One region of the Bacillus halotolerans genome, then DNA from elsewhere that is predicted to be linked to it. Evidence: predicted binding sites of a transcription regulator. Region 1 holds the regulator's gene; the other holds the start of a gene.

Evidence for each region. The regulator LexA, encoded in region 1, represses DNA repair genes until DNA is damaged. The targets are predictions, from matches to a motif close to CGAACATATGTTCG.
Region 2: a site for LexA is predicted at 4,178-4,191, ahead of recA (recombinase RecA). Genes of this name have one in related genera too.

What each region holds. Positions count from the first base shown of each region.
Region 1 is NZ_CP029364.1:45,624-60,687, reverse strand. Features, by position in the region: gene DIC78_RS00330 (SRPBCC family protein) at 1-214, opposite strand, end outside; gene DIC78_RS00320 (hypothetical protein) at 702-890, shown strand; gene DIC78_RS00315 (hypothetical protein) at 960-1,760, shown strand; gene DIC78_RS00310 (DUF4166 domain-containing protein) at 1,765-2,385, shown strand; gene DIC78_RS00305 (YndJ family protein) at 2,379-4,010, shown strand; partial or broken gene DIC78_RS00300 (hypothetical protein) at 4,121-4,430, shown strand; gene DIC78_RS00295 (poly-gamma-glutamate hydrolase family protein) at 4,670-5,428, shown strand; gene DIC78_RS00290 (YndM family protein) at 5,451-5,903, opposite strand; gene DIC78_RS00285 (spore coat protein) at 5,912-6,211, opposite strand; gene DIC78_RS00280 (DUF892 family protein) at 6,208-6,411, opposite strand; gene fosM (FosM family fosfomycin resistance protein) at 6,608-7,030, shown strand; gene DIC78_RS00270 (hypothetical protein) at 7,112-7,540, shown strand; gene lexA (transcriptional repressor LexA) at 7,934-8,551, opposite strand; gene yneA (cell division suppressor protein YneA) at 8,708-9,019, shown strand; gene DIC78_RS00250 (YneB family resolvase-like protein) at 9,036-9,689, shown strand; gene DIC78_RS00245 (DUF896 domain-containing protein) at 9,753-9,986, shown strand; gene tkt (transketolase) at 10,161-12,164, shown strand; gene sirA (sporulation inhibitor of replication protein SirA) at 12,317-12,763, shown strand; gene DIC78_RS00230 (YneF family protein) at 12,849-13,067, shown strand; gene ynzD (aspartyl-phosphate phosphatase YnzD) at 13,141-13,314, opposite strand; gene DIC78_RS00220 (cytochrome c biogenesis protein CcdA) at 13,535-14,242, shown strand; gene DIC78_RS00215 (response regulator) at 14,332-14,694, shown strand; gene DIC78_RS00210 (CcdC family protein) at 14,775-15,064, shown strand, end outside.
Region 2 is NZ_CP029364.1:217,332-232,395, forward strand. Features, by position in the region: gene rny (ribonuclease Y) at 1-1,420, opposite strand, end outside; gene DIC78_RS00895 (serine hydrolase domain-containing protein) at 1,707-2,885, opposite strand; gene recA (recombinase RecA) at 3,059-4,105, opposite strand; gene DIC78_RS00905 (competence/damage-inducible protein A) at 4,278-5,528, opposite strand; gene pgsA (CDP-diacylglycerol--glycerol-3-phosphate 3-phosphatidyltransferase) at 5,547-6,128, opposite strand; gene rodZ (cell shape determination protein RodZ) at 6,178-7,092, opposite strand; gene DIC78_RS00920 (DUF3388 domain-containing protein) at 7,111-7,902, opposite strand; gene DIC78_RS00925 (DUF3243 domain-containing protein) at 8,032-8,289, opposite strand; gene ymfI (elongation factor P 5-aminopentanone reductase) at 8,369-9,097, opposite strand; gene yfmH (EF-P 5-aminopentanol modification-associated protein YfmH) at 9,149-10,435, opposite strand; gene yfmF (EF-P 5-aminopentanol modification-associated protein YfmF) at 10,432-11,709, opposite strand; gene DIC78_RS00945 (bacillibactin exporter BcbE) at 11,948-13,156, opposite strand; gene DIC78_RS00950 (GntR family transcriptional regulator) at 13,291-14,016, opposite strand; gene DIC78_RS00955 (FtsK/SpoIIIE family DNA translocase) at 14,150-15,064, opposite strand, start outside.

The sequences.
Region 1 (15,064 bases):
CGGGAGCATGAACCGTCAAAACTTTGCAAGGTGATGGTCCAAATGGTGATTGTAAATGAAATTTATATCCTTCCTTCAGCTGAAAATCATTCGGCATAAACCACTTGGCTATGCCTTCTGAAGTTGAGACTGTCTCCCAAACCTTTTGAATAGGCGCCTCTAATGTTACATGTTTCGTAATGTCCGGTAATGTTTTTTCTTGATATTTATCCATATATTGCTCCTCTTTATCCAATATATACTTTCAAGCAAATTTTATATCATCTAACGAAATCATGTCCATAGTGAGCATGAATTATGCTGAATCTGTTGTCGGCAAGTGTTTCATTCTATAAATTTCACGATTAAAAGTGAATTTATTATCCATTTATTGTTATATTGAGTGGTGAAAGGCAGGGGAAGTCTCATGCAAAAAAACGAAAATACAGCAGGAGAGCGGAAAATATATATCACGGTCTTTTCATTCTTGATAATTTGTGTAGCTGCAATGGGCTTTTATGAACAAAGATTTCTTTTTAATCAATTAGCATTTCGGGTATTTGTGCACTGATCAGTTTTGTGTTATTGGCCAATGTGCTGTTTTTCTGGAAAAAAAGAAGAGCATAGCATATGTCTCAGGCATTTTGGCTGTAGTTAATGTAATTATGCTGATAACTCTGCTTTTTCTATTGTGATGAGAAGGTAAAGAAGGAGGGTTCTTCGTGCTCGGTAAAATAAAAGCGGCCATTGATAATAGTCCGGGAAAACCCGCGAAAATTGTAGTTAATGAAAGCACACTTCAGCAGTTAAAAGAAGAGATGCGTTTTGTTTATGTTTCCAAACCTAAAACCATTATGGGGATTCCTGTGGAGGTTTCAGATGATGTAGAAGGCTTTGAACTCAAATTTTAACGTTAATATATTTTAATACTATAAATATGCTAATATAGGAACTGCTAGAAAAAGAAGGGAGGAGGGGTTGTGAAACAGAAGCCGATTTATGTCGAAATCGAGATGACATCTGACCTAGACAAGCTTTGGGAATATACGCAAAACCCATCGCTACATAAGGAATGGGATCTGCGGTTTTCTGATATTACATATTTACACAGAAGCGTAAATGAAGCGCAGAGGTTTCTTTACGAGACAAGAATTGGCTTTGGATTAAAGGTGTCAGGTGCTGGTGAAACCGTGGGTACGAAATTGCATTCCTCTCAAAGAGTATCCTCCCTGGCCTTTTCCTCCAACCATCCGTTATCCCTGATTAAAAAAGGCAGCGGGTATTGGAAATACATACAGCATGATAACGGGAAGCTTACATTTATGACGCAGTATCAATATGAAACGGCATATGGCTTTCTAGGAAGATGGATTGACCGTTTATTATTTCGGCCGCTGTTGGGCTGGGCAACAGCATGGAGTTTTGATTCATTGAGACTTTGGATTGAACAAAATAAACATCCGAAACAATTGATCCGTTATGCGTTTGTCTATATGCTGACGTGCTTGTTTTTTAGTCTGTTTTGGTTTTACCACGGGTTTATAGATCTTGAAACGAACAACATGGCAGGAGCTGCGAAGATAGGATTGGGCATTTTATGGCTGAGTCCATTAAAGAGAAAATGGACACTTCATGCTGTGCAGACCTGTATCTTTGCTGTCTTCGCTTTTCTAGATGCTGGAATATATTCTTTACTGTTAAGTGTGATTACTGCGGCAAGCGGCTTGATCAGTCTCCGGCTTCCAAGTGCTCGGCATACGAAACGAAAAAGAAAGAAGTGAAATGGTGAGTTCAATGTATAAAAAAACAATTATAAATTATCATCTATTACATCCCAAGCTGCAGAAACGTTATCAATTAGACAGGTCACATACATTCAGCGGAAGAGGAACGATGTCAGAAATAAGCGGAGGTTCTTTTTTTGTCAGAATGCTGCTGAAGTGCGGGGTGTTTTTTAGATGTTTCTTTTCAGAAAGAGGAAAGGACATCCCTTTTACAATTAAAAACAGAACATGTCTTACGAAGCAGGAACATACGGGGATTGAATGGAATCGGACTTTTGTCTTTAAAGATAAAAAGCGTTTCTTTGATGCAGTTATGGTATACGACGAAAATGAAAAACGAATACTTGATTTTTTCGGCCAACCTCATATTATGCTGTCCGTTTTAACTTTTGAAGCACTCTCTGACGGGTCTCTCTACATTACATCAGGAAAGCAATGGCTATTAATATGCGGAAAAAGAATTCCTTTGCCAAAATGGCTGAGCGGTAATTCCACTGTTTGCGAAACTTTTGATGAAAGCAACAACTGTTTCACTATTCAAGTTCATGTGGAAAATGCAATTCTGGGAACTCTTTTTTATTATAAAGGGACGTTTCAGGAAACAGAGGGAGAAGTATGTTAAAACGAAACGGCATCATTAGTGCGCTTTGTTTCATTTGGTTTCTTGTATCTGAAGCTCCCGACATATCAGTTACGGAGGCGCTTGTCTTGTTTTCCATTCTCTTTTTTGTGCCGGGAATTTTTCCTTTTGTTTTTCATCAATCAGCTCACAGGACTATTCAATTTTCGGAAAAATTATTGATGCACATCTATCCGGCAGCAGCTGTTTTCGCGGTGTTAGCCCTTGTGACCGACGTGGGGTATTTTGCACTGATCTGGTGGATATACACTGCTTTGTTGGCTTTATATGGTTTGTTGCGGCTCTTGAAAACAAAAATACACAGAATCGAAGAAACATCTATTTTATTTGGACTCTTTTATTTAGGAGGAGGGGGATTTTGGTTTTTTGCCTATGCTGCGCATTTACATATCCTGCACTTCGGTCCTCTTATTATTTTGCTCACAGCTGTTCATTTTCACTATTCTGCTTTTCTGATCCCGATCTTTAATGGTTTACTTGGCAGAGTCAATAGAGAAAAACGGGTTATGTACGGTTGGGTGACATGGATTATTTTACTGTCGCCGCTCCTCATCGCACTCGGAATAACATACTCAAAAACACTTGATATCTTGGCGGTTGGTATCTATATGGCGGCACTTTATCTTAACTCATACTTAATATTTAAGACAGCTTTTCGCAGTAAGACAGGAAAAGTGCTTATCCGACTGTCTTCAGTCGTGTTAATGATAACGATCTGTTTCTCTTTCATTTACTCATTCGGTGTATTCCGGCAAGAAGTCACGCTGACCATCAGCCAAATGATTTGGATACACGGTGTCGTGAACGCATTCGGTGTTATTTTGCCGGCTCTTGCAGGATGGAGAAAAGAAAATCCTCAGCTATCGGATGCGAGTGTCAAGGTTTTCAGCCGTATATACGGAAAGAGAACAATCGGAAAGAACTTTTTGCACAACATTCACGCTGAAAATAACATTCAATATAGCGGACTTGTGGATGATATGAGAAGCCTTCGTTCAAACGATTTTTCACCGGAGCATTTGACACCGTTGATTGTTTCTTTTTATGAACAGACGAAAGATTATGAGGTAAAAGCAAAAGTGACGTGGAGCACTTGGTTTCAGCCCTTTGCGAAAATGTATGAATACATCAGCAAAAGAACCGGACAAATACATCTGTCAACGAATCCTGACTGGTATAGGATGCACAGTACAATAAAAGGTGTCCATTCAAAAAAAGACGGAAGAAAAAAGGTACGTGCCTGGATCAGAACAAATGAAAAAAGCGAAACCATTTTCACCGCGCTATATTCTGTATATCGCTCAAAAGGGGAAGGGTACATGAATATTTCTCTGCCGCTTCCTTTCAGTAACATGACAGGCATTTTAAAGCCTTATCATCACAAAGAGAACCTGATTTTGACAAGCAGGCGGAGAAAAAGCGGTGCTGGGGATGAAGGGATTTATCTTAGAACAAAAGTCGGGACCTGCCCGCTTCCATTATCTGAAACCTTTCTTATAAAGGCTCCGGCGGGCGCAAGCAGGTTAACAGCTGTTCATGAAATGTGGCTGTTTGGGATTCAATTTCTAACTGTAGATTATGACATTACATATTGCCCGTCCAAATGAATAATATAAAACAAAGACAATAGTTCATCTGACAGTCTCTCGTCCGGTAAACAATCGGTTCGGCACATTTTCATGCTGCACCTCATACAGACGGGGAAGGAAGGGTTTTTATGTTTTATATCAGTTTGTTTCTGATTGTATGGCTGGCTGCGGGATTTGCAGTGGGGATGAAGCAAGTTTATGTCGATGAGCTATTCGATAAAGATGTAATCGAAAGGCTTGAAAAAGAAGCAGGTGACTATGATCTTGTTGACCGTTTTATCAAACACCGTTTCATTTATTGCAGCAGTTACTTTAAGCGGGTTTATTGCTGTTTACAGTGAAATAAAAGCCATGCCGCAAAAGCGGAGAATAAGAAAAATTGAAAAAGACATTAATAAGCTCAATAAAGTAAAGAAACGCCGGAATAACAGAAAGTAAAAGGTGCACAAGCCAGCAGGCGGGTGCATTTTTTTTATTTAATGGGGAATGAGAACAAAGCCGGTGCAATCTTACTTTTTTGCTAAGGAGTATAAATTCATAAATGTGAAGAACAGCGCCCGGGCTAATGGTATATAATATTGTGAATTTAACAAAAATTTAACAAGGAGGACGAGATAATTCGTGCTAAAGCCTCAAAGAGTCCAGCATCCTGTGTTTTTGGTTTTGAGGCGGAGTAGATGAAACCGGCCAAAGTATCCCTGCTCCGCCGTGTGCTCCATTCCTTGAAGCATGTTGATTGTAACATAGTCAAACGTTTTCCATCAACTTTAAAAAATGTAAAATTGTTGTTGATTTTCTTGTTGTTTGTTCCGGTTTCTTCTGTATATGCAGAGGATATCTATCAGAATTTCGAGGAATTAAAGAATCACGAAGATCCTTCAGATTATAACATTGCCACAAAAGAAACCGGCAGCTCTGTGCTTGTTTTAGCTATTCACGGAGGAGGTATTGAAGGCGGCACAAGTGAATTAGCGAGAGAGCTCAGCAAAGAATATTCCATGTATTTGTTTGAAGGTTTGAAGACGTCTGGAAATTCAGTACTGCATATAACAAGCACACATTTTGATGAGCCTCAGGCACTGAAGCTTGTAGCAAGTCATGAGTATGTCATTTCATTGCATGGATATGCAGGAGAGGACCAACAGATACAAATCGGCGGAACAGACCGATCAAGAGCGGCAGAATTAGTTTCAAAACTGCAAAAAGCCGGTTTTCCGGCTGAATTGCTTGGTACGGATCATCCGCATGCAGGCGTAAGTCCAAACAATATAGCGAATAAATCAAAAACCGGTTTGAGCATCCAGTTAGAGATGAGTACAGGTTTCAGAGAATCTTTGTTTGGCATCTTTTCTTTAAAAAGCAGATCCACGACTCAAAATGAGAGGTTTTATGATTTTACAGAAGTGATGACCCATTTCATAGAAAACAGCTATTAAAATAAGGAGGCTTTGCGCCTCCTTATTTTTCGTCCTTCTGATCATTGGCTTCAGGAAACAATTCATCTGATGCCTCAGTTTGATATTGCAAGGTGTTATCTTTGACAGTCAGTTCGTTTCGGAATGTTTCATCCAGCACATTTTTCAGTAAATACCGGTGAAAAAAATATTCAAAAACAGTAAGGCAGACAGACGCAATCAGAGCGGCTGCAAACGGTGAGAAACCGTTTCTAGTTTGCGTTTCAAGAAAGACCCAAAGAATAACGAGTGAAAGTCCGAAGTCAGCCAGTGAAGCTATCATATTGCTGGTTCTCGGCAAGATCAGGATGTCACCGGAAAGGTATGTTACAAAGCTTAAGAAAAATGCAATAAACAGCACACTTAAAAAGGAAGCATGGTAAACTCTATCCAAAATCACATACAATAGGGCAAGAGTTAAAGCTGTCTTAGAAGCAAGAGCGATAATATGTTTCATTTGATCACCTATATTTGTGGCAAATCTTTAGCGGTATCTGCAGCCTCAAGATCGACACTTATTTGCTGAGTTAAATCTTTAGAATGATAAAAACCCTTTGCAGCCATATAATGAAAAATTTGTTCATGGGTATTCATCGCGTCATGTAAATATTGCTGCAGCGTTTCCCTGACTTCTGGGGAAGAAGATTCTGTGATGGCAGCTGCAATATTCCTTACGCCTGTCTTTGCCGATATTAAAAAATCCGTTGCGATCACTTGTTCGGTCATGCTGCCCATTCCGGCTAATTTTTGAAAGAACTCATTCACGCTTGTTCACCTCTCACTGACAGCAATTCCTGCAAACGCGCAACCTGCTGTTTTGTTTTTTGAGCATCCTGCTCAAGAATACTCTTTAATTCTTCATCTTGTACAAGTCCCGTCATGGTTGAAGATTTTGTCAAACAAAGATTCTTAAACGTAAGCAATTCGTGCAATTCCAACGTTTCATGAAGGCCGTAGCCATTCATAACGGTCATTCCCTTCTGAAGTAATATGGTTTATTTTGAACAAATTGCTTTTGTTTACACTGGTATTTTTTGCTGGTCGTTTGAAACTTTCTGGCTGCAATGCCCGTACACAAGGGGTGGGATGAGCTTCTGTTAAAATAATCAATTATTCACTGGTTTTTAATCATCTATCTTTAAATACTAAGGAGGAGACACAGTGGAGATCAAAGGGATCAATCACTTGTTATTTTCTGTTTCTGATTTACTGACTTCCATCGAGTTTTATCAAAATGTCTTTGATGCTAAACTGCTGGTTAAAGGAAAGAGCACTGCATATTTCGATTTAAACGGCATATGGCTGGCTCTCAACGAAGAGCGTGACATTCCCAGAAATGATATTAACGCTTCTTATACCCATATCGCTTTTACAATTGAGGAAAGCAAGTTTGAAGAAATGTCCGCAAAATTAAAAAACCTTCATGTTACTATTTTGTCTGGGAGAGAACGAGATGTACGTGATCGAAAATCAATTTATTACACTGATCCTGACGGCCATAAATTTGAATTCCATACAGGAACTCTTCAAGACAGACTTCAATATTATAAGCAAGCTAAAACCCACATGGATTTTAACGATTGAAAAAGCACGGGAAACAGAGTAACAGGGAATATACATATTTATCTTATGGGGTTAATATATGGTAAAGGAGGGGGATTGCAGTTGAGAAATAAAATATTGCTCATGACAGCTGTTTTGCTATGTGTTTTTGGAACCGGGACCATTCATGCAGCAACTTCACATTTTGAGCATAAAACCGACTTTATTCTAAATGACGGAACAAAAGCGCTTTATGTAGAAAACATTAGTGATGTACCGGCAATGGATTATTTTTTAGGATACCAATTTACGATATTAGGAGTGAACACTTGTTCAGTTAACATTAAGCTTCAGCGAATGGGACTTGCAGGGGATTATACTACGTTAAGCACAAAACAATTCACCGGTAATTGGTTTGACTTTAGCGCTCACGATAAGGTTTCCATTGAACCTTATCACCGGTATCGAATATTAGCTGAAGAACATTCAGAAAACTGTGCAAGTGTTCATGTAAAAGGCCGCTATGGTGTAGAATATTTTAATTTTGATTGATGCTCACATTTTTGAAAAGAAGTGAGCTTTTTTTGCGGAATAAATTAACTAAATAAACTATGTACTAAATATTCAGTATATTTCCTTTTGCCTCGCTCAATATAAAAGAGGAGAGTATAACTCATCTTTTCACGTCCGAAAATCGAAACATTTATAAGAAAAGAACGTCTAATTTTTTAAACAGCACTTTTTTTAAAAAAAGTTTCGTTAAGGAAAGAAAATTTCTTGACTTCAACAATTGAATGATGGATAATTATGGTGTAAACATGATGTTCTTTTTCCTCCTATTCAGGTTCGCACCTAAGCCAGGGCGAGCCTGCTTTTTTTTAAAACAAAACCCCCACTCCGCAAAGGAAGAGGGGGTTTATTCTTTGTAACTGATAGTTCAATAGTTTAATGGACAGTTCTGAACACACCAATTACTTTTCCTAATATGCTGACATTCTGCAGTATGATCGGAGCCATGGTTGGATTTTCAGGCTGTAAGCGAATGTGTGTATCCTCTTTATAGAAACGTTTTACCGTAGCTTCATCATCTTCTGTCATCGCCACTACGATTTCACCGTTATTCGCCGTGTTTTGCTGTTTTACAATAACATAGTCCTTATCAAGTATACCTGCGTCAATCATACTGTCACCCATGATCTCCAGCATAAACACATGCTCATCCGGAGGAACCATACGGTCAGGAAGCGGGAAGTATTCTTCAATGTTTTCAACCGCTGTAATAGGTGAGCCCGCCGTTACTTTTCCGATTACCGGTACATTAACGACTTGGCTTTTTGGAATCTCTACTTCTTCATCCAGAATTTCTATCGCTCTTGGTTTTGTCGGATCGCGTCTAATCAGCCCTTTTGTTTCCAAACGGGCCAAATGGCCGTGGACAGTAGAACTGGACGCAAGGCCGACAGCCTCTCCGATCTCTCTAACCGAAGGCGGATATCCTTTTGATTTAACCTCTGCTTTAATAAAACGGAGGATATCAAGTTGCCTTTTTGATAGCTTCGTCATTTTTTGCACCTCTAAACGTCGATTTTAAATAGATTATAGCATGATTTTCCTGACAGTACAAACATAGGTTCGAAAAAAACAATTGACAGAAACGTTTGTTCGTATATACTGAAATTATAAAAAAGCGAACAAACATTCTTGTCGGAGGTTGTTATCATGAATAAAGAATCTATTATTTTTGTCGGCCTGTTCACTGTGATTCTAAGCGTGGTTATCCTTCTGTTGTCATATACAAGCAGCGACCAGGAGCTTAATCAATATGTTAAAATAAAAGTTCAGTCTGGGGATACGCTCTGGTCGCTTGCTGATCAGGTGGATGACTCAAAAAAGATAAATAAAAGTGATTTTGTTGAATGGGTAGCTGAAAAAAATAATCTCCAGACGTCTGAGATTCAGCCGGGGGATGAATTGGTGATTCCATTAAAAAAGGAACACCCGGCTGCATACGAACTGGCTACTGTTAAATAGAGAGGAAAGGTAGAAGGTGAAAGCACTCATTTATGCCCGAGTAAGCACAAATAAAGAACAGCAAGAAACCTCATTAAAGCGGCAGGAGGAGGAGCTTACGGCCATTGCTGCCGAGAACGGCATGGAAGTCGTCAAAGTGATTTCTGAAAAAGCCAGCGGATATGAAATGGACCGGGATGGTGTATTTGATTTGCTTGATCATATCAAGAATTCAAATATTGATGTGATTTTAGTTCAGGATGAAACAAGACTCGGCCGGGGAAACGCGAAAATTGCACTTCTTCATTGTATTTACAGGGAAGGTGTGAAAGTATATACGACCGCTCACAGAGGTGAGCTGGAGTTATCAGAGGCTGACTCTATGGTGCTGGAAATCGTCAGCATTGTGGAGGAATACCAGCGGAAAATCCACAACATGAAAATTAAACGCGGAATGAAACGCGCAGTGAAAAATGGTTTTAAGCCACAAAAGAACCTGAAAAACCAGCATGAAAACAGCGGAAAAGAAAGAATAGAAGTTCCGATCTCGGAGATTGTCCGGTTGAGAGCGAATAAACTGACGTTTGCTGAAATCGCGGCTACGTTGAGAGGTTTTGGCTATGATGTGTCAAAGGCGACAGTCCATCGGCGTTTTCAGGAATACATAGAGAATGAGCAGACAGGCGAGTGAATCAGTTGTAAAACTCCTCTTGTTTTAGTAGTATATAGACAAAATGCAATAAAGGAGTTTATCATGATTTCAAACGAAAAAATTGCCAGAATCAATGAACTTGCCGCAAAAGCTAAAGCTGGCGTTATTACAGAAGAAGAAAAAGCTGAACAGCAAAAGCTCCGTCAAGAGTACCTAAAAGGATTTCGTTCTTCTATGAAAAACACATTAAAAAGTGTAAAAATCATTGATCCTGAAGGCAATGACGTAACACCTGAAAAGTTAAAAAGAGAAAAAAATAATAACAGACTTCACTAATATAAGAGGAATACGGCAATATCGTATTCCTCTTTTGTATATACTACAAACAACAGCGCTTTCTTCAAGCGACAAAATTCATCAAGTTTCTCTCAAATTTAAGCTGAAACAGTTGAGAAAAAGTCGTCAGACATTTATGATGAAAGGGTACAACATATAAGGAAGGGGATTTTTATGGATACAATTGAAAAGAAATCAGTTGCTACCATTCGCACACTATCAATAGACGCTATTGAAAAAGCAAACTCTGGTCACCCTGGTATGCCTATGGGGGCAGCGCCAATGGCATATACGCTATGGACAAAATTTATGAATGTAAATCCGGCAAACCCTGGGTGGTTTAACCGCGACCGTTTTGTTTTATCTGCGGGACACGGATCAGCACTTTTATACAGCATGCTTCATTTAAGCGGGTATGATCTTAGCATTGAAGATCTTAAGGGATTCCGCCAGTGGGGCAGCAAAACACCGGGGCATCCGGAATTCGGACATACAGCCGGTGTTGATGCAACAACAGGGCCGCTTGGACAAGGAATCGCAATGGCGGTCGGAATGGCTATCGCAGAACGCCATTTAGCCGAAACTTACAACCGCGATTCATTCAATGTAGTCGATCACTATACATACAGCATTTGCGGTGACGGCGATTTAATGGAAGGTATTTCTTCTGAAGCCGCTTCACTTGCAGGCCATCTTCAGCTTGGCCGTCTGATCGTATTATACGATTCTAATGACATCTCCTTGGACGGAGATCTGGATCGTTCATTCTCTGAAAACGTGAAACAGCGTTTCGAGGCGATGAATTGGGAAGTTCTTTACGTTGAAGATGGAAACAATATTGAAGAATTATCTGCGGCAATTGAAAAAGCACGCCAAAACGACAAGAAACCTACATTGATTGAAGTAAAAACGACAATCGGTTTCGGTTCTCCTAACCGTGCCGGCACTTCCGGTGTTCACGGTGCTCCGCTTGGCAAAGAAGAAAGTAAATTAACAAAAGAAGCTTATGCATGGACGTATGAAGAAGATTTCTACGTTCCGTCAGAAGTATATGAGCATTTCGCAAAAACAGTAAAAGAATCCGGCGAGAAAAAGGAACAGGAATGGAATGACCAATTCGCTAAATATAAAGAAATTTATCCGGAACTCGCTGAACAGCTTGAGCTGGCTATCAAAGGAGAACTTCCGAAAGACTGGGATCAAGAGGTGCCTGTTTATGAAAAAGGAAGCAGTCTGGCATCCCGTGCCTCTTCAGGTGAAGTTCTGAACGGCCTTGCGAATAAAATTCCGTTCTTTGTCGGCGGTTCTGCAGACTTAGCAGGATCAAACAAAACGACGATTAAAAATTCCGGTGATTATACAGCGCTTGATTACTCAGGAAAAAATTTCTGGTTTGGTGTTCGCGAATTTGCTATGGGTGCAGCCTTAAATGGTATGGCGCTTCACGGCGGACTTCGTGTATTCGGCGGAACATTCTTTGTCTTCTCTGATTACTTGCGTCCGGCCATTCGCCTTGCAGCATTAATGGGTCTTCCTGTGACATATGTCTTTACTCACGACAGTATCGCGGTCGGTGAAGATGGACCGACTCACGAGCCGGTTGAGCAGCTTGCTTCATTACGGGCAATGCCTAACCTTTCTTTAATCCGCCCTGCAGACGGTAATGAGACAGCAGCGGCTTGGAAGCTTGCGGTGCAGAGCACAAATCACCCAACAGCGCTTGTATTGACACGTCAAAACCTTCCTACAATCGACCAAACAGCTGAAGAGGCATTGGCTGGTGTAGAAAAAGGTGCATATGTTGTTTCTAAGTCTAAAAACGAAACACCTGACGCTCTTCTCATCGCTACGGGCTCAGAGGTTGGCCTCGCAATCGAGGCACAGGCAGAATTGGCAAAAGAAAATATTGATGTTTCTGTCGTCAGCATGCCTTCAGTAGATCGTTTTGAGAAACAATCGGATGAATACAAAAACTCCGTGCTTCCGTCAGATGTGAGAAAACGTCTTGCGATTGAAATGGGCTCATCATTTGGCTGGGGCAAATACACAGGGCTTGAAGGAGACGTGCTCGGTATTGACAAATTCGGCGCCTCCGCTCCTGGCGAAACCATTATCAATGAATACGGCTTCTCAGTTGCAAACGTTGTGGATCGAGTCAAAGCATTAATCAATAAATAAGTTTTTCAAAGGGGATGAGTCAAATCATCCTCTTTTTCTTGTTTATCCGACAAAAATAGTATTGGCTGTTTAACAGTAATAGACAATTCTTTCTTCTCTTCTTTTGTATAATAGAATGCAAATGAAATGCTGCTGGAAAAGGGGATGAGAAGATGGAACGTCACTACTATACGTACCTGATCAAAGAGGAATTTGCCAATCACTATTTCGGGCGGGAATCGGTTATGTTTGATCTGTTTCAAGACTATCATTGGACAAGCCTGACGAGGCAGCAGTATGAAATGACAGAGAAACAAATTCAATATATTACGAAACCCATTCCGATTTTACATATGCATCAGCGGTTAAAAATGAATTTGAACAATACAAACTATACACAGCTGGATTATATTTATAGATTATCTCTCCCAAAAGCAAAGGGACAAGCGTCTTTTATGATGAAAGAACACATGATTGAAATTGTTGCTAACGGAGATTACGAGGCGGAAACGATATTTTTTGAAGTTCTTCGCAAAGTAAGCCCTTGCTTTCTTGCAATGGATTTCAATACGAAGCGGTATGGGTGGTTAAATCCGGTGAAAGAAAGAAATTTTGTCTAAAACCGAAGAAAAAGAGATGTAAATGTTGTATAATAGCTTTTGGTTTAGTACACTTTAAACTAGACAACATGAAGGAGGAAATAAAATGACTTTATGGGTTGGCATCCTAGTGGGCGTTGTTGCACTGCTCATAGGTGTTGCACTCGGGTTTTTTATTGCTCGTAAATATATGATGAGCTACCTTAAAAAGAATCCGCCTATTAATGAACAAATGTTACGCATGATGATGATGCAAATGGGAATGAAACCTTCTCAAAAGAAAATCAATCAAATGATGAAAGCCATGAATAATCAAACGAAATAATACGTAAAGATTATGATATAGAGAAACATGGTTATAAAATAAAAAACCCTTTATCGGGTTTTTTATTTTGCAATCATTCATCACCCGCTACTGCTCGAAGGCGCTGCTTTTGATATTGTATGAGAAGATGGTCAAGCTCCTGACTGAGTTCTATCGTAATATGAGATGTCATTCCGTTCGCCATGACAATTTGCAGCAGCTCTGCTCTTTTTTTTTCAATTTCATTTAATAGATGCTCTCTAATCACAGGGATGTATCCTTTCATACATTAGATCTTCAAAAGTGAATGTTTATATTATATCCATATTTATACTAATTTTCAAATGAGAAGGAGTACAATGTCTCAATGTCAAATTAAATTATATAAGTTTTTTTTGAAAATAGAAATCCTTCGAGTGAAAGTGTTAAAAAAATGAAATGATTTTGTCATAACTTGAAGGAATGTCAAATCATGAAGGGATGATGACATGGGAGATGTGAATTATTTTCTGACATTCGGCGCGGGATTTTTATCATTTATTTCGCCTTGCTGCCTGCCGCTTTATCCGGCTTTCCTGTCATATATTACAGGAGTCAGCATGGATGATGTGAAAACAGAGAAACTATTGCTGCAAAAAAGAAGCTTGGCCCATACGCTGTTTTTTTTGCTGGGGTTTTCAGTGATTTTTATAGCTTTAGGATATGGAACATCTTTTATTGGAACCCTGTTTAGGGATTATCATGATGCCATTCGGCAAGTTGGCGCTTTGCTTATTATTTTGTTTGGTTTTATTACGCTTGGCGTGTTTCGGCCTGAGGTTATCATGAAAGAACGCAGAGTCCATTTTAAGCATAGGCCAGGCGGTTTTTTCGGTTCCGTTTTAATCGGTATGGCTTTTGCGGCCGGATGGACGCCTTGCACCGGTCCCATTTTGGGGGCTGTTATCACATTAGCAGGTACGAATCCTGGCTCAGCGATACCGTATATGATGCTATATGTTCTCGGATTTGCCGTTCCGTTTGTATTATTGTCGTTCTTCATCACGAAACTGAAGTGGATCAGGAAGAATCAGCTTTTGATCATGAAAGCGGGCGGTGTACTTATGATTGTTATTGGGGTCTTGCTATTTTTTGACTGGATGAACTTGATCATTATTTTGCTGTCGGATCTTTTTGGTGGATTTACAGGTTTCTGACTGTTAAATTACTTTTGCACTACTACTAATCCTTTTGTTTTTGGTACAATAAGACTATTACCTGAGGAATTCGATTTTTGGAGGGGAATATGACAAGAGTTTTAGTTGTAGACGACGCCAAGTTCATGAGAGTAAAAATCAGAGAGATCTTGGAAGAGGCAAATTACATAATAGCAGGCGAGGCGGCGGACGGCGAGCAAGCGGCTGACCTGTATAAAAAACTTCGGCCGGACTTAGTGACGATGGATATAACGATGCCGGTGAAAAACGGCATTAAGGCGCTCCGTGAGATCATATCCTTTGACCCTAAAGCAAAGATAATCATGTGTACGGCAATGCGCCAGCAAAGAATTGTTACAGAAGCCATTGAACTTGGGGCCAAAGATTTTATTGTCAAACCGTTTGAGGAGTCCAAAGTATTAGAAGCTGTCAACCGCGTTATGGGAAATTGATAGTCATTTCTTTTCAAAATGGTTTTTTTTATTGTTTTGGAGTATAGTATATAGTGTCAACACTCCGAGAAAACAAAGGAATGATAAGTATGATGATTATAGTTTCATCAATTGTTGCTGTTTTAATGGCTGCAGCTGTGATGGTGGTCAGAATTAAGTCTTCCGATAAGCCCGTTTCACCGAAAAAAATCATTCTCCCGCCGATTTTTATGAGTACGGGGGCGTTAATGTTTTTATTTCCGGTTTTTTGGGTAACGGGTGAAGAGTTTTTAGAAGCGATCACTTTAGGCGTGATTTTCTCTATTTTTCTTATAAAAACTTCAAAGTTTGAAATTAAAAATAATGAAATTTACATGAAACGCTCTAAGGC
Region 2 (15,064 bases), 170 kb from region 1:
CCATAATACGCACTTCACGTCCAGCCTGAATCGCAAATGATTTTTCAACACCTTCGTAGGACTCAGAAATTTCTTCGAGCTTTTCAAGTCTTCGAATGTAGTTCTCGAGCGTCTCACTTCTTGCGCCAGGTCTTGCAGCGGAAAGCGCATCTGCTGCAGCTACCAGCACAGCGATAATGGAAGTCGGCTCCTCGTCCCCATGGTGTGATGCAATACTGTTAATTACGACTGGGTGCTCTTTATATTTAGTCGCAAGCTCGACTCCGATTTCAACGTGGCTTCCTTCTACTTCATGGTCAATCGCTTTTCCGATGTCATGAAGAAGTCCCGCCCGTTTAGCAAGCTTTGCATCTTCTCCAAGCTCCGATGCCATCAGCCCAGCCAAGAATGCGACTTCCATGGAATGCTTAAGCACATTTTGACCGTAGCTTGTACGGAACTTTAAGCGGCCGAGAATCTTGATCAGATCTGGGTGGAGGCCGTGAACGCCAACCTCAAATGTCGTTTGCTCACCCATCTCACGAATGTAGTCATCGACCTCGCGGCGAGATTTTTCAACCATTTCTTCAATCCGTGCCGGATGAATACGGCCATCTTGAACGAGTTTATCAAGAGCAATCCTTGCTGTCTCACGTCTGATCGGATCAAATCCGGACAGAATGACAGCTTCAGGGGTATCATCGATAATCAGGTCAATACCTGTCAGCGTTTCAAGCGTACGAATGTTACGCCCTTCCCGGCCGATGATACGTCCTTTCATCTCATCATTTGGAAGATTGACAACTGATACCGTTGTTTCGGCAACGTGATCCGCTGCGCAGCGCTGTAAGGCGAGTGAAAGAATGTTTTTCGCTTTTTTATCCGCCTCTTCTTTCGCACGGTTCTCAGTTTCTTTTGTCATGATGGCGATGTCATGTGAAAGCTCGTTTTCAACCCGGTCAAGAATGATTTGTTTCGCTTCGTCACGAGTCAGACTCGAAATTCGTTCCAACTCTGACTGCTGCATACGAATCATCTCATCCACTTTGCTTTCCATCTCTTCAATATGTTGTTGTCGTTCATTCAGAGAATGATCTTTCTTCTCCAACATCGCTTCCCGTTTATCAATTCCCTCATGTTTGCGATCAAGGTTTTCCTCCTTTTGGAGTAAACGGTTTTCTTGTTTTTGAAGCTCATTTCGTCTTTCACGAACTTCTTGTTCAGCATCTATTCGAAGTTTGTGGATTTCATCCTTTGCTTCAAGCAGAGCTTCTTTTTTCAGTGCTTCAGCATCACGCTTTGCATCTTCAAGAATTTGCTCGGCTGCACCGCGTGCGCCTGCAATTTTCGCTTCGGCAATGGTTTTACGAACATAGTAGCCAACAACTAAACCGAGTAGAATCAGCAAAATGGAGATGAGAACCATCATAATTGGGGTCATACTTTCACCTCCTCTTGCTATGAACTTGGTTGTTGCTCAAAATAAGTGTCGGCATGTACATTGTCTAGTTTTCTCAACATACAGAACCTTCACAGGGAATGAAAGTTTCATCGCCCTTGTCAAGTTTAAATGGTTTAACAATCATGTTAAAAAAACAAATGTTACAACTTCATTGTAATTGTGTCGGAAATACTTGTCAAGCTTGCCAGCTTAACGTTTGCCGAGCCGCCCCTATTTATCGTGCCGAACGTGAATCCGCCAATCTTTTGAAAAAACAGATCGTAAATTACTCCTGATTTAGAAGCTGGTATATTTTATTGTTCACTTGTCCAAGTTTAGCGTTATTTTGAATGTTTGACAACAAAACAACAACGGTTTGTCCGGATTTGCTGAAGCTGTTCAATACGTTGAAGCCCGGCATGACTCCGTGGTTTGAATAGCTTCCGGGAGCAACATAAAATCCCATCCCGTATGTGGAACTGCTCCCTGGCGTGAACATTTTTTCATAGCTTTCTTGCGAATAGAGCTTGCCGTCTATCAGTGCTTTGTCAAATTTGTACATATCGGCAGCACTCATATATATATCGCCTGCTCCATAAAGCTGAGATAAATCAGGCATATACGGTGTGACGGCCCTGCTGCCTTTTAGCTTGTAGCCGACAGCTGGATAAGGCTGCTTATCGTATGTCTTGTAAAAACCCGAATGCGTCATCCCTGCAGGCTTAAAGATATGATTGGTTATGTATTGTTCATAAGACTCACCGCTCACTTCAGCAACAATATAAGCGAGAACTGTATAGTTAGAATCCTGATAGTCCCATATTCCAGGCTGGCGTTTGATTCCTTGCTGCTCTATGTCTTTTATTAAGTCATCCGGAGTGATCTCGCCATTCCCTTCAACATGTCCGTTTATCCCCGATGTATGAGTAAGCAGATTCTTTAATGTAATATTCTTTCCGTTGGGAAAATGGGATAAATACGTGCTGACCGGATCACTTGTCTGGAGCTTTCCCTTTTCCTCAAGCTGCAAAATAGCGGTTGCTATCAGCGCTTTTTGTGACGATCCGACATAAAAGGATGTCGCAGGATTGTTTTTTATATGATGCTCGCGGTCCGCGTAACCAAAACCTTTATTGATTACGACTTCTCCATTTCTGACGATCATGGCTGTCCCGCTGAAGCCGATCTCTTTTAAATAACTGCTGATTTTTTGATTGCGGTCCACTGCTTTTATTTGTTCCTCTGTTTTTTTGGCTTTGTTTTTCTTCTGATCAGCTTGCTTCTGACCGGTATCAGAAACCGCCGCAGCTTCTTGAGATGGTTCGGCTTCTTCATCCTCTCGATGAATGGCATTCCAAATCGTGAAACAAATGATTGCGGCCAACATACCAAACAAAAGTTTACCTCTTTTATTTAGTTTTCTCCGTCTGCGCGTCGCAGTTCTTCTGCGAGTGGGGCTTGTCATTCATTTTATCCTCCCAATCTAATTTCAAATACACACGTTTTGTTAGACGTATGAAGCACTATAAAAGTTGTCAAAAAAACCAATTTATTTATCTTTATTTTGCAGAAAATATAAAAGAAAAAAAGGCAGAGTTTTCACTCTGCCTTTTTTATCATTTCAAATTCATTTTATTTTTATTCTTCAAATTCAAGTTCTTCCTGTGTCTCTTCCGCCTGTTGCTGTACTACTCCGTTATTATCTAAGCCGTAATGTTCACGAATTTGCTCCTGAATCATCAGCATGATATCTTTATTTTCTTTTAAGAATTGTTTGGCATTTTCACGGCCTTGGCCAAGACGCTCTTCTTCATAAGAGTACCATGAACCGCTTTTTTGCACGATATCAAGTTCAGTTCCGAGATCAATGATTTCGCCTTCTTTTGAGATACCTTCTCCATACATAATATCAACCTCAGCTGTACGGAACGGAGGAGCCACCTTGTTTTTCACGACTTTAATTCTCGTTTTATTCCCCATAACGTCGTTGCCTTGTTTCAGCTGTTCAGCACGGCGTACTTCAAGACGAACGGAAGAGTAGAATTTCAGCGCACGACCGCCGGGAGTCGTTTCCGGGTTTCCGAACATAACGCCGACTTTTTCACGAATTTGGTTAATGAAAATCGCAATTGTTTTCGATTTGTTGATAGCCCCTGAAAGCTTACGAAGCGCTTGAGACATTAAACGTGCCTGCAAACCGACATGTGAATCTCCCATGTCGCCTTCAATTTCTGCTTTCGGAACGAGCGCCGCTACAGAGTCGACAACAACGATGTCAACTGCACCGCTTCGAACCAACGCTTCTGCAATTTCAAGCGCCTGCTCGCCTGTGTCAGGCTGAGACAGTAAAAGCTCTTCGATATTGACACCGAGTTTTTGTGCGTATACCGGGTCTAGCGCGTGCTCCGCATCGATAAACGCAGCTTGTCCTCCCTGCTGCTGAACCTCAGCAATTGCATGAAGCGCCACAGTTGTTTTACCTGAGCTTTCAGGACCGTATACTTCAATAATCCGTCCGCGGGGATACCCGCCTATTCCCAATGCCGTATCAAGAGCGAGGGAGCCGCTTGGAACAGTAGAAATTCTTGTATCTGTCTTTTCTCCCAGTTTCATAATGGAACCTTTGCCGAACTGCTTTTCTATTTGTTTAAGAGCCATATCTAAGGCTGCCTGACGATCACTCATTCTATTTTTTCCTCCTTTATGTTACCACTACATATACTATACCCTGTTTGAAGGGATTTGCCAAGAAAAAAGCGAACGCATATTCGGATTTTTTCTTGGCCTGATTTCTACCAAAATATCATAATGAGTCAGAGAAATCATGTTTTTTGAGGAGGATAGTGTGCTGAAAACATTATTTTTGCTCTAACAGTTTTAAAATTAAATGGCAGCCATATTTAGCAGCACGTTTTCTGATTCCTGTTCTGGAGCCTGCAAAGTGAAACTCGTGAACCTCTTCTTTTCCGTTTGCAAAAATACCGATAAACACATGTCCAGGTGCATGGCCTTCTTGAGTATCAGGGCCGGCAACACCGGTAAAGCTAATGCCAATATCGCTTCCAGTGAGCTGCTGAACACCCTTTGCAAGCTCAGATGCGCATTCCTCGCTGACTGCGCCGAAACGGTCCAATGTTTCCTTTTTGACGCCGAGGACATTTTGCTTCACTTCGTTTGAATAGCAAACAACGCCGCCGGAAAACAATGCTGAAGCGCCGCTAAGGTCTGTCAGCCATTCGGAAAACAGCCCGCCGGTAAAGCTTTCTGCGGCAGAAAGCGTGATGCCTTTTTCCTTGCATGCTTTAGATAGCTCTTTCACAAGCGATGTATCGTCGTAGCCATAGAAAAATTCACCGACACGTTCTAAAATAACGGCTTCTGTTTCTTTTAACAAACGCTCTGTTTCTTTTTCATCGGCATGTTTTGCTGTCAGGCGAAGCGTCACCTCTCCGTCCGCTGCCAACGGAGCGATCGTCGGGTTCGTCTGTGCATCAATGATATCTTCTAAATCAGCTTCAAGCTGAGATTCGCCGATACCGAAAAAGCGAAGAACAGTTGATACAATTTTTTCATTGGAGCCCATCTTTTTAAGAAGAAGCGGTTTTGCCTCATTTTCAAACATCGGACGCAATTCGCTTGGCGGCCCGGGAAGAAGCATATAAAAGCGCGAATCATGCTCTGTAAGCATTCCCGGCGCCATTCCAAAGTGATTCGCCAGTACGTCAGATCCTTCGATGACAAGCGCCTGTTTTCGGTTATTAGGTGACATCGTGCGTTTTGTTCGTTTGAAATAATCCTCAATGGATTGAAACGCCTCATCATTTAAAACGAGCGGACGTCCCAGCACATTTGCTATTGTTTCTTTTGTTAAATCATCTTTTGTCGGTCCGAGCCCTCCTGAAAAAATAATAAAATCAGAGCGCTCTTCAGCAATGCGGATGACCTGCTTCAGCCGCTCCGGATTATCACCGACTGCTGTATGGTAAAATACGTTTACTCCGATTTCTGCCAGCTGTTTGCTGATAAATTGAGCATTTGTATTAGCAATCTGACCGAGTAAGAGCTCTGAACCGACTGCAATAATCTCTGCTTTTTTTGGAAATTCCATCATGTATGTCCTTCTTTCTTAGTTAGATGTTTTTAGCGCTTCCCAGTTTTTAGCGAAATAGTCCCAACCTGATACAACGGTAAAGAATACGGCTACCCATAACGCCAGGTCAGCGAACGGAAATGACACAAGCTCAAATGGAAGATTGTGAAGAAGCAATGCAGATACTGCAATGATTTGTGCCCAGGTTTTAATTTTACCAAGCATATTCGCAGCTACTACTTCTCCCGTTCCGGCTAATACAAGCCTTAAACCTGTTACGGCAAACTCCCGGCTGATAATCACAATGACCATCCAAGCTGGAGCAAGATCAAATTGAACAAGGATAATTAACGCTGCTGATACGAGAAGTTTGTCCGCAAGCGGATCGAGAAATTTCCCAAAGTTTGTAACAAGGTTCAGTTTGCGGGCATAATAACCATCTATCCAATCTGTCGTCGATGCAATAATAAACAAGATAGCGCCCGCCAAGTGTGTGACCGGAATGGATTCGTCTCCAAATTCGAGCCTGCCCCAGTCAAACGGCGCCAGCATGATAATCATGAAGATTGGGATTAATGCAATTCTTGCTAGTGTGATTTTATTCGGTAAGTTAAACATAAAGCCCCTCCAGTTTCATACTCGGACGTGAAGAAAAGTCATCTGGTGATTAAGATGACTTTTCTTCCTTTTTATTTACAATCTTTATTGTTTGTGCCATCACTTCTTTAGGATCAAGTTTATATGAAAGAACCTCACCGTTGATTTTTATTTTCAGGTTAGGTGCATATCCTGTGCGGATTTCAACTTGTTTCTGATCAGTTATGTCTTTTTTATACGTTTCGTCTTTTTTCAGTGTACCCTCTTTAAGAGAGCTGCTGTTTTCATCGCGCACTCGAATCCAAGAGTTGTCTGAAGCCTTCAGCTCAAGCTCGATTTTATCAGCGCCGGACACTTCATAAGTTGTTACAGATCCTTCAGTGCCAGTTGCTTTCACCTCTAAATTGTCACTGTCACTGTCTTCTTTTTTATCTTCTTTGTCTTTCGTTTCTTTTTTCGTGTCTGTCTCTTTTTCAGAGCTGTTGGTTTGATTCTCTTTCAGCGTTGAATCTTTAGGGATCTCATACTTGCTTTCACTTTTCGCGATTGATTTTTCTGATGCCGCATTGCTATTATCATCGTTTTTATGATTCGCAAACTGAATTATAGCGTAAACAATGGCGATCACGACAATCACGCCGAGAATCACAAGTATTGTAGGCAGCAATTCCAGCGCCTTAGAAGCAGGCTTCGGCATTTCCTTCTGGAGATTCATGCCGGAGATTTTTTCAGACACATCGTCATGATACGTATTCGGGATATCTTTTTTATGCTCCTCAAACAATTGGTCAGCATCAAGCCCGACGGCTTCCGCATATTGCTTGATGAAAGCCCGGACATAAAACTTACCCGGAATAATGTCATAATTTCCTTCCTCCAAGGCGGTTAAATACCTTTTTTGAATCTTAGTTGCCGCTTGGAGATCATCCAATGACATTGCTTTTTCCTCTCTGGCTTCTTTCAGCCGGATTCCTAGTTCAGTCACAACAAACACCTTCCAATTTTAAAAATCAAAGCTTGAAAACCCGGATTGATCAAACATTTGGGGTTCTTCAGCATGTTCATATGTAATAACCTCATCAGGATCATTTCTCAGTTCAATAATATAATCAAAGTCATCTAGTGTATACTCTGTATTTTGAACGAATATGTCCGGATGCTCCACCACTTTTGTAGCAGGCAGCCTCATGATTTCCCTCACCAGCTGCAGATGGCGTTCTGATCCTCTTCTTGTCGATACAATACCGTCAATGATAAAGACATTTTCAGTGCTGTATTCATCGGCAATCAGCTGGCTTCTGATTGTCTGTTTCAGCAAGGTAGATGACACAAACAGCCACCTTTTGCTGGCGCATACGCTGGAAGCTACGATTGACTCCGTTTTCCCGACGCGCGGCATTCCCCGGATCCCGATTAATTTATGGCCTTCTTTTTTGAACAGTTCGGCCATAAAATCGACTAATAAGCCCAGCTCGTCCCGTTCAAAGCGGAATGTTTTCTTATCATCGGCATCCCTCTGGATGTACCGGCCGTGACGCACGGCGAGGCGGTCGCGAAGCCTTGGTTCTCTCAGCTTCGTTACTTTAATTGTTTCCATCGTTTTTAAGATTGATTCTAATCGTTTAATTTGATCTATATGGCGGCACCTGAGCAGCATTCCCCTTCTGGAAAGATCGACGCCGTTTATCGTTACGATGTTAATAGAAAGCATCCCGAGAAGAGATGAAATATCCCCGAGCAGTCCGGGGCGGTTCACTTGAATTTCATATTCAAAATACCATTCGAGCTTTGCCAAATGATATACCCCCTTCATTGTGGCAAAATTTTACCTTCCTTTATCATAAAGCATTTTTCTCTAATTAGAAAGAAGAATGTTGCTGTGATGGGGAAAACATAAAAAAGAGAGGAAGAATCTCCTCTCTTCTTAATGAGTGCTGTTATTTTCAACAAGCTTAACCATCATATTGGCAATGGCGTGCTGTTCTTCTTTAGATGCTACGCTCCAAAGATCTGCCAGCACTTTTTCCTGCTCGTTCTTAGAATCCACTTCATTAGCCAGGTAACCGCCGATTTCTGTAGCAAGGTCAGTGATGGTGTCCTGACTCATGCCTTTTTCTTGCGCATAGTTTAAACGATCACCAAGGAAATTCTTCCAGTTATCCCAGTTTTCTAATACTGACATGTGAGTTTCCTCCATTTCATGTGAAGTTACAAAATTATTTTGTCCTTCTTAAAAGAAACTATACACATTTTATTTTGCTTCAGCAGTGCCAGCCGCCGTTAACTGACAGAATCTGTCCAGTAATATAGGAAGCTTTTTCAGACAGGAGAAATGCTGCCGCCTCGGCAACTTCTTTCGGCTGTGCAAGCCTGCCGATCGGGATTTCATCAGCGATCTCTTCTAATTCATCCGGATTGAATTGATTCATCATGTTTGTATCTACAGCACCCGGCGCTACTGCGTTGACCCTGATACCGCTTGGGGCCAGCTCCTTAGCCAGTCCTTTTACAAACGAGTGCTGCGCTCCCTTTGCCATGCTGTACAGCACCTCACACGATGCGCCAGTCTCTCCCCAAATAGAGCTGACCGCCACGATCGCTCCCGATTTGTTACGGATCATGCCTGGAAGAAGGTTTCTCGTCAGCATGTAAGGACTTGCCACATGCAGCTGAACCATTTCCTGTACCGTAGCATTATCTACATCAGTAATCAGTCCAAAATGGCTTCTGCCGCTGTTTAAAACGATCGCATCAACCGGCTGAACAATTGATTTTGTTAGTTCATCAGCGCCATTGGGAGTGGAGAGATCTCCTTGCAAAATATCAGCATATATGCCAAATGACCGTTTCAGTTTTTCAGCAAGCTCTGCAGCCGCGCTTTCATTCTGATTGTAGTGCAAAAGCAGATCATATCCCTCTGCTGCAAGCGATTCACTTATGCTTTTGCCGATACCGCCGCTCGCCCCGGTGACTAATGCTGTTTTTTTCATCCTCTTTCCTTCTTTCCGCAGAAAAACACCCCTCACTTGGAGGGATGCATGTTAAGATTTAGGAACCACTTTGCAGACAGTCAGTCTGTCCTCAGCAATTTCCTCTTGTATGATTTGCTGCACATCCTCAAGGGTGATCTGCTCGAGAACAGTTACGATATCAAACAGGCTCATCTCCAAAAATGCATAGCGAGTGAATTGGTTAGCGATGTATTCAGGTGAGTTTAATGCCTTTAAAAATGACCCGATTTTTTTCTTTCTCGCAAGTTCAATCTTCTCAGCGGTGATGATTTCACCGGCACGAAGCAGATTGCCTGAAATGTCTTCAGCCAATTTATCCGGTTCAGGCGTGTCCCCGCCAATGGCCGCAAAACCGAACCCATATTCAGCCGTAAAATCAAAGCTGAACGTTTCATCTATATACCCTTTTTCATAAAGGGACTCATATTGGGCAGAGCTTTTGCCAAACAAAGATTCAAGCAATAGGTTCATTGTAAGTTCATGCTTGAGCAGCTCTTTCCCTAATTTATACGGATGCTTTGATTTCAGTCCGACGAGACATTTCGGTCCCTGAACATTCATTTTAATTTCTTTTTCTTTCCGGAAAACAGCTTCTTGCTCTTTTACTTCTTCCCGTTTAATTTCCGGCTGATCTGTATACGGTTTTCTTTCCTGATTTTCTCTTACCTGAGAAATGATCGCTTCAGGATCAACAGGGCCGACTATAAAGAGGAGCATGTTGCTCGGATGATAAAACGTCTCATAGCATTCGTAAAGAAGGTCCTTTGTGATATGGGATATACTTTCGACCGTCCCGGCTATGTCAATTTTGACAGGATGATCTTTGTACATGTTTTCAATCACCCCGAAGTAAAGCCTCCAGTCAGGGTTATCATCATACATGTTAATTTCCTGGCCGATAATCCCTTTTTCCTTTTCCACCGTTTTTTCTGTAAAATAAGGGTCCTGCACAAAATCAATCAATGTCTCCAAATTGCGTTCCACATTTGACGTGCTTGAGAAAAGATAAGCCGTTCTTGTAAATGACGTGAACGCATTGGCAGAGGCGCCCTGTTTACTGAAATCTTGAAAAACATCTCCATCAGCTTTTTCAAACAACTTATGTTCAAGAAAATGGGCAATCCCGTCCGGAACTTGAACCATCTCGTCTTTCCCAAGAGGGACAAACTGATTATCTATAGACCCGTACTTTGTTGTGAATACCGCATACGTCTTGTTGAAGCCTTTTTTCGGCAAAACGTATACGTCCAGGCCGTTTGACATTTTTTCATGATACAGCGTCTCCTGAAGCTGTTCAAATTCGATTGGTTTTATCAAGATGCACCCTCCGTCCCTTTTAAGAAATAAGTTGTATCAAGCTGAATCTTTTCGCCGACTTTAATGATATCCTCTTTTGTCACCCGCTCAATATTGGCAAGGAAATCTTCGATCGGAATATCGACTTGGGCAGCGGCCTGCTGATATAGAAATTCAGATAAACCGTACGCAGTATCAATTGTTTCCAGCACCTGATTCCGAATCATGGCTTTCGTCTGTGAGATGTCTTGCTCACTGAACTCCCCGTTTTTCATAGCCTGAAATTGCTCGGCAATAATAGAGACGGCTTGTTTGTAGTTTTTCACTTCAATTCCTGACATCACCATTAATAAACCTTTAAAGCTATCGATACGCGAGGCTGCGTAATAAGCGAGACTGGCTTTTTCCCGAACATTAATGAAAAGCTTTGAATGAGAAAAGCCGCCGAACATTCCGTTAAAAACTTGTAAAGCTGAATAATCCTGATCCGTAAAGGTAATATTGGTCCGATAGCCAATATTCAGCTTGCCTTGTTTGACGTCTTCTTCATCAATGACTTCTTTGGGCTCAGGTTGTTCAGCATGATTGTTTACAAATGCTTCCAGGGTGCGTTCCTCTGTGTGAAAATATTGTTCAATAGCAGCTTGCACTTGTTTCCTGTCAACATCGCCGACGACATATAAATCAAGCTGGTCTTTTTGGATCGCGTGTCGGTATGTTTCATATAATTGATCGGCCGTAATGGCATCAACATCGTCGATCTCACCATTGACGTGCAGCGAGTAAGGCTCGTTTTTACACATTTCCTGTATAAGCCTTAGATTAGAGTAACGCATTTTATCATCATAAACTGCTTGAATTCTTTGCTTCAGCGTTCGTTTTTCTTGATCCACATATTGCGATTGAAAAACGCCTGCTTCCAAAGCAGGTGAAAAGACGATTTCTGCGAGAAGCTGCAGACCTTTTTCAAGGAGCGGCGTCTGATCTTTTAAATATTTTTCATTCGGAATTTCAAGTCTGAATGTAATTACATGCTGTTCACCTTTTTTCGAGAGATCAGCCGAAACAGACGTGCCGTACAGTTCATCCAGATAAGAACGCAATTCTGCAGTTTTCGGACGGCTTTCTGTTCCTCGAAGCAGCACATGCGGGAACAGCGCTCTTTTCGTAACTTGCTCCTTTGTTAAGGGCGCCAGCATTTTAAAGATAAGCGAGACGGTTTTAAATTTTTCTGTTTCTACAATATGTGCGGTTAAACCGCCGTGCTTTGTTTTGACTTCATTGACATATGACATGTGAAACCTCCTTCGTTCATTTCTTATTAGTATGTATTATGACCAAATTTCAGCATTCGCAGAAACACTCTTTCATGTAATTATAGCAACTGTAGGATTTATAAGGAAACAATAACCTCTTACGTATTAATTGTTCGTCCGCTATTGGAAATAAAAAAGAGCTTCCTGCTTGATGCCTCTTAATCACAAGTTTTCTGCCGAGATTCGCTATTTTTCTCAGCAAAAAAAAGACGGTGTGTCAAACCGTCCCTAAGTTTTTTTCTTCTTCACTTTTTTTAGCATCTACATTAAAGAGCGCCAGAAATAAGGAAATAATCCCGCAAAACGCGGAAAGAATGAAGATAAGCCAGCTTGCATTAGACATCAATGCCGCAAACACAGGCGGCCCGAGAGCTACTCCAATAAAGCGCATACTATTATAAAATGAGGAAATAGTTCCGCATTCCTCACTCTCAATCCCTTCTGTTATCAGCGCATCTAAAGCAGGAAGCGCCATTCCGATTCCAATTCCCCCAAAACTCAAAAAGATAAATAAAAAATAAAAACTGTGGTTCCACCACAAGCCGATAAAAGACAGGCTTAACATAATCATCCCTGTAACGACGCAAAATTTCATTCTTGCCTTATCTTTGCCGATCTTTTTACCCGCTATAAAAGAACTGCTGGACAGGAATAAAAGAGGTATCGCCAGCAGCCCGCCTTTGGCCACTCCGTCAATTGTATATTTATTCTCTAGCGTATCTGATAAGTAAAATAATACGCCAAATAATAAAAACATAATGACGCATCCAATAATAAAAACTGTGTAGAGCCAGCGTCCATCCTGTTTAAAGATTTTCCGCACATTCTTGAGGAACTCTGAAATTGTAGGTGCATCCTCATCTTCTTCAGGCTTCTCGACCAGAAACAATACGAGCAAAAAGCTGATCAAACAGAAAAACGGAATAAACCAAAACGGGACGAACCAGTACCAGGAGGCAAGTAAGGCGCCCAGAATGGGACTCAGCACTTTTCCCGAGGTGTTAGCGGTCTCAATATCGCCAAGACCGGCACTGACCTTTTCATCATCCCCCTTAAACAGATCGCCGATAAACGGCATGACGATGGGAGCTGCACCCGCTGATCCGATGCCTTGAAGAACCCGTCCGGCCAAGATCATAGCGTAAGGATTGTCTATATATGTCGAAGCAAAAGCAGCCACAGCTCCCCCTATTCCCGCAATAATAAGGCATGGGAGCAGTACTTTTTTTCTGCCAAATCTATCCGACAGGTACCCCGCGATCGGAATGCAAATGATCGCTACCACCGAATATACAGTGATAATTAATGACACTTGAAATGAACTGACCGACAGCTTTTTCTCCATCATCGGAAGCACGGGAATCAGCATGGAGTTCCCTAATGTCATAACAAGCGGTACGGAAGCCAGAGCAATAATATTTTTCATTCCTATTTTTTCTTTCAACATTTTCACCCATTCACTTTGTCATCCTTTATATCTTGCGTTAACCGCAGTAAAAGTATGTACAAAGAAACATAAACCAGGCAAATAAAAAAACAGACACATCACAGGCGTCTGTTTTAGAAACGTTTACGCAAAACATGGAATCTGAATTTGTCGGCTCTGAAATAATTTAATGAATAAAGCACCGGTTTATCATGCTGATCGTAATGCGTTTGTTTTAACAGCAAAAGAGCTGTTTCCGGATCGCATTCCAGCACTGGAGAAATCGTATCATGATAGCCGATCGGCTCAATATCAGTTACAGCGTAGCTGATCACAGAGCCTGAATTTTTCTCAAGCAGGTCAAACATAGACTCTTGCTGGTGAGAAAAAGAATCCGGCAATATATCCATCGGAATTTTGTCAATACAATACACAATCGGCTGCCCGTTTGCCGTTCTGACACGTTCAAGATAAAAAACTTCCTGGCCTGATGTCAGATGAAATCTCTTGATATCATCATCAGACGGCATAAGCACTTGAGATGAAAGAAAAATCGTTCCTGGAATCATATTAGCCTGTTCAATCATCTTGGTTACACTGTTCAGCTGTTCAATGCCCGAAAGAAATAACGGCTTAGAATGGACAAAAGTTCCTACACCATGCCTTCTGATAATCACATGCTCTTCTTCCAATATCCGCAGTGCTTCACGCAAAGTCGCCCGGCTGACACCAAGCTTTTTGGAAAGCTCAAATTCAGAAGGGAGCTTTTCTTTCTCAGTGTAGATTCCATTTTTAATATCCTCTTTTATTCGTTCAATCACTTTTAAATACAAGTGCCGATTATCAGCTTTTGTAGACATGTTTCCCCTCCGTAAACCACTTTCGATAAAAATTATTGAACAATTGGGACAACTATATCATGTTTTGTCGAAAAAATAAATAAAAAGGTGTACAGTTTACATAATGTTATTATTGTTACTGAACTCCCTTCATTTAAGAAGAGAGCTCATCATGTTTTTCTTTTGATATTAAGACTTCCCTTGGTTTGCTGCCTTCATACGGGCCAACTACGCCGCGTTCTTCCATTGCATCAATCAGGCGTGCCGCTCTCGTATACCCGATTCTGAACCTTCTTTGCAGCATCGATACGGATGCAGTCTGCATGCCGACGATTAATTCGACGGCTTCATCATAAAGGTCATCGGTAACCTCAGTATGGGTTTCCGTTGTTTCCTCAGGAATCATTTCTTCCTGATATTGAGCTTTTTGCTGCGTAATGACATGATCCACGACCTGCTCCACTTCTTCGTCTGACAAAAATGCTCCTTGTACACGGACAGGTTTATTAGCCCCGACAGGTAAAAACAGCATATCTCCTCGTCCTAAAAGCTTCTCAGCGCCCCCCATATCCAGAATGGTCCTTGAGTCCGTCTGTGAAGAGACACTGAATGCGATTCGTGACGGAATATTTGCCTTGATGACCCCTGTAATGACGTCAACTGACGGACGCTGTGTCGCAATAATAAGATGGATGCCGGCAGCCCGTGCCATTTGGGACAATCTCGTAATCGAGTCTTCTACATCAGATGAAGCTACCATCATGAGATCAGCTAGCTCGTCCACAATGACCACGATATACGGCAGCTCTGGCTGTTTTGCCTCTCCCTCATTATTGGAGCGTTTTATATAATCATTGTACCCTTCAATATTTCTTGTTCCTGTATGAGAAAACAATTCGTACCGACGTTCCATTTCATTGACAACCTTTTTCAAAGCTTGTGATGCTTTTTTCGGATCAGTTACCACCGGCGCAAGCAAATGCGGAATCCCATTGTACACATTCAGTTCAACCATTTTTGGGTCAATCATCATCATTTTCACTTCATGCGGTTTAGCGCGCATCAGAAT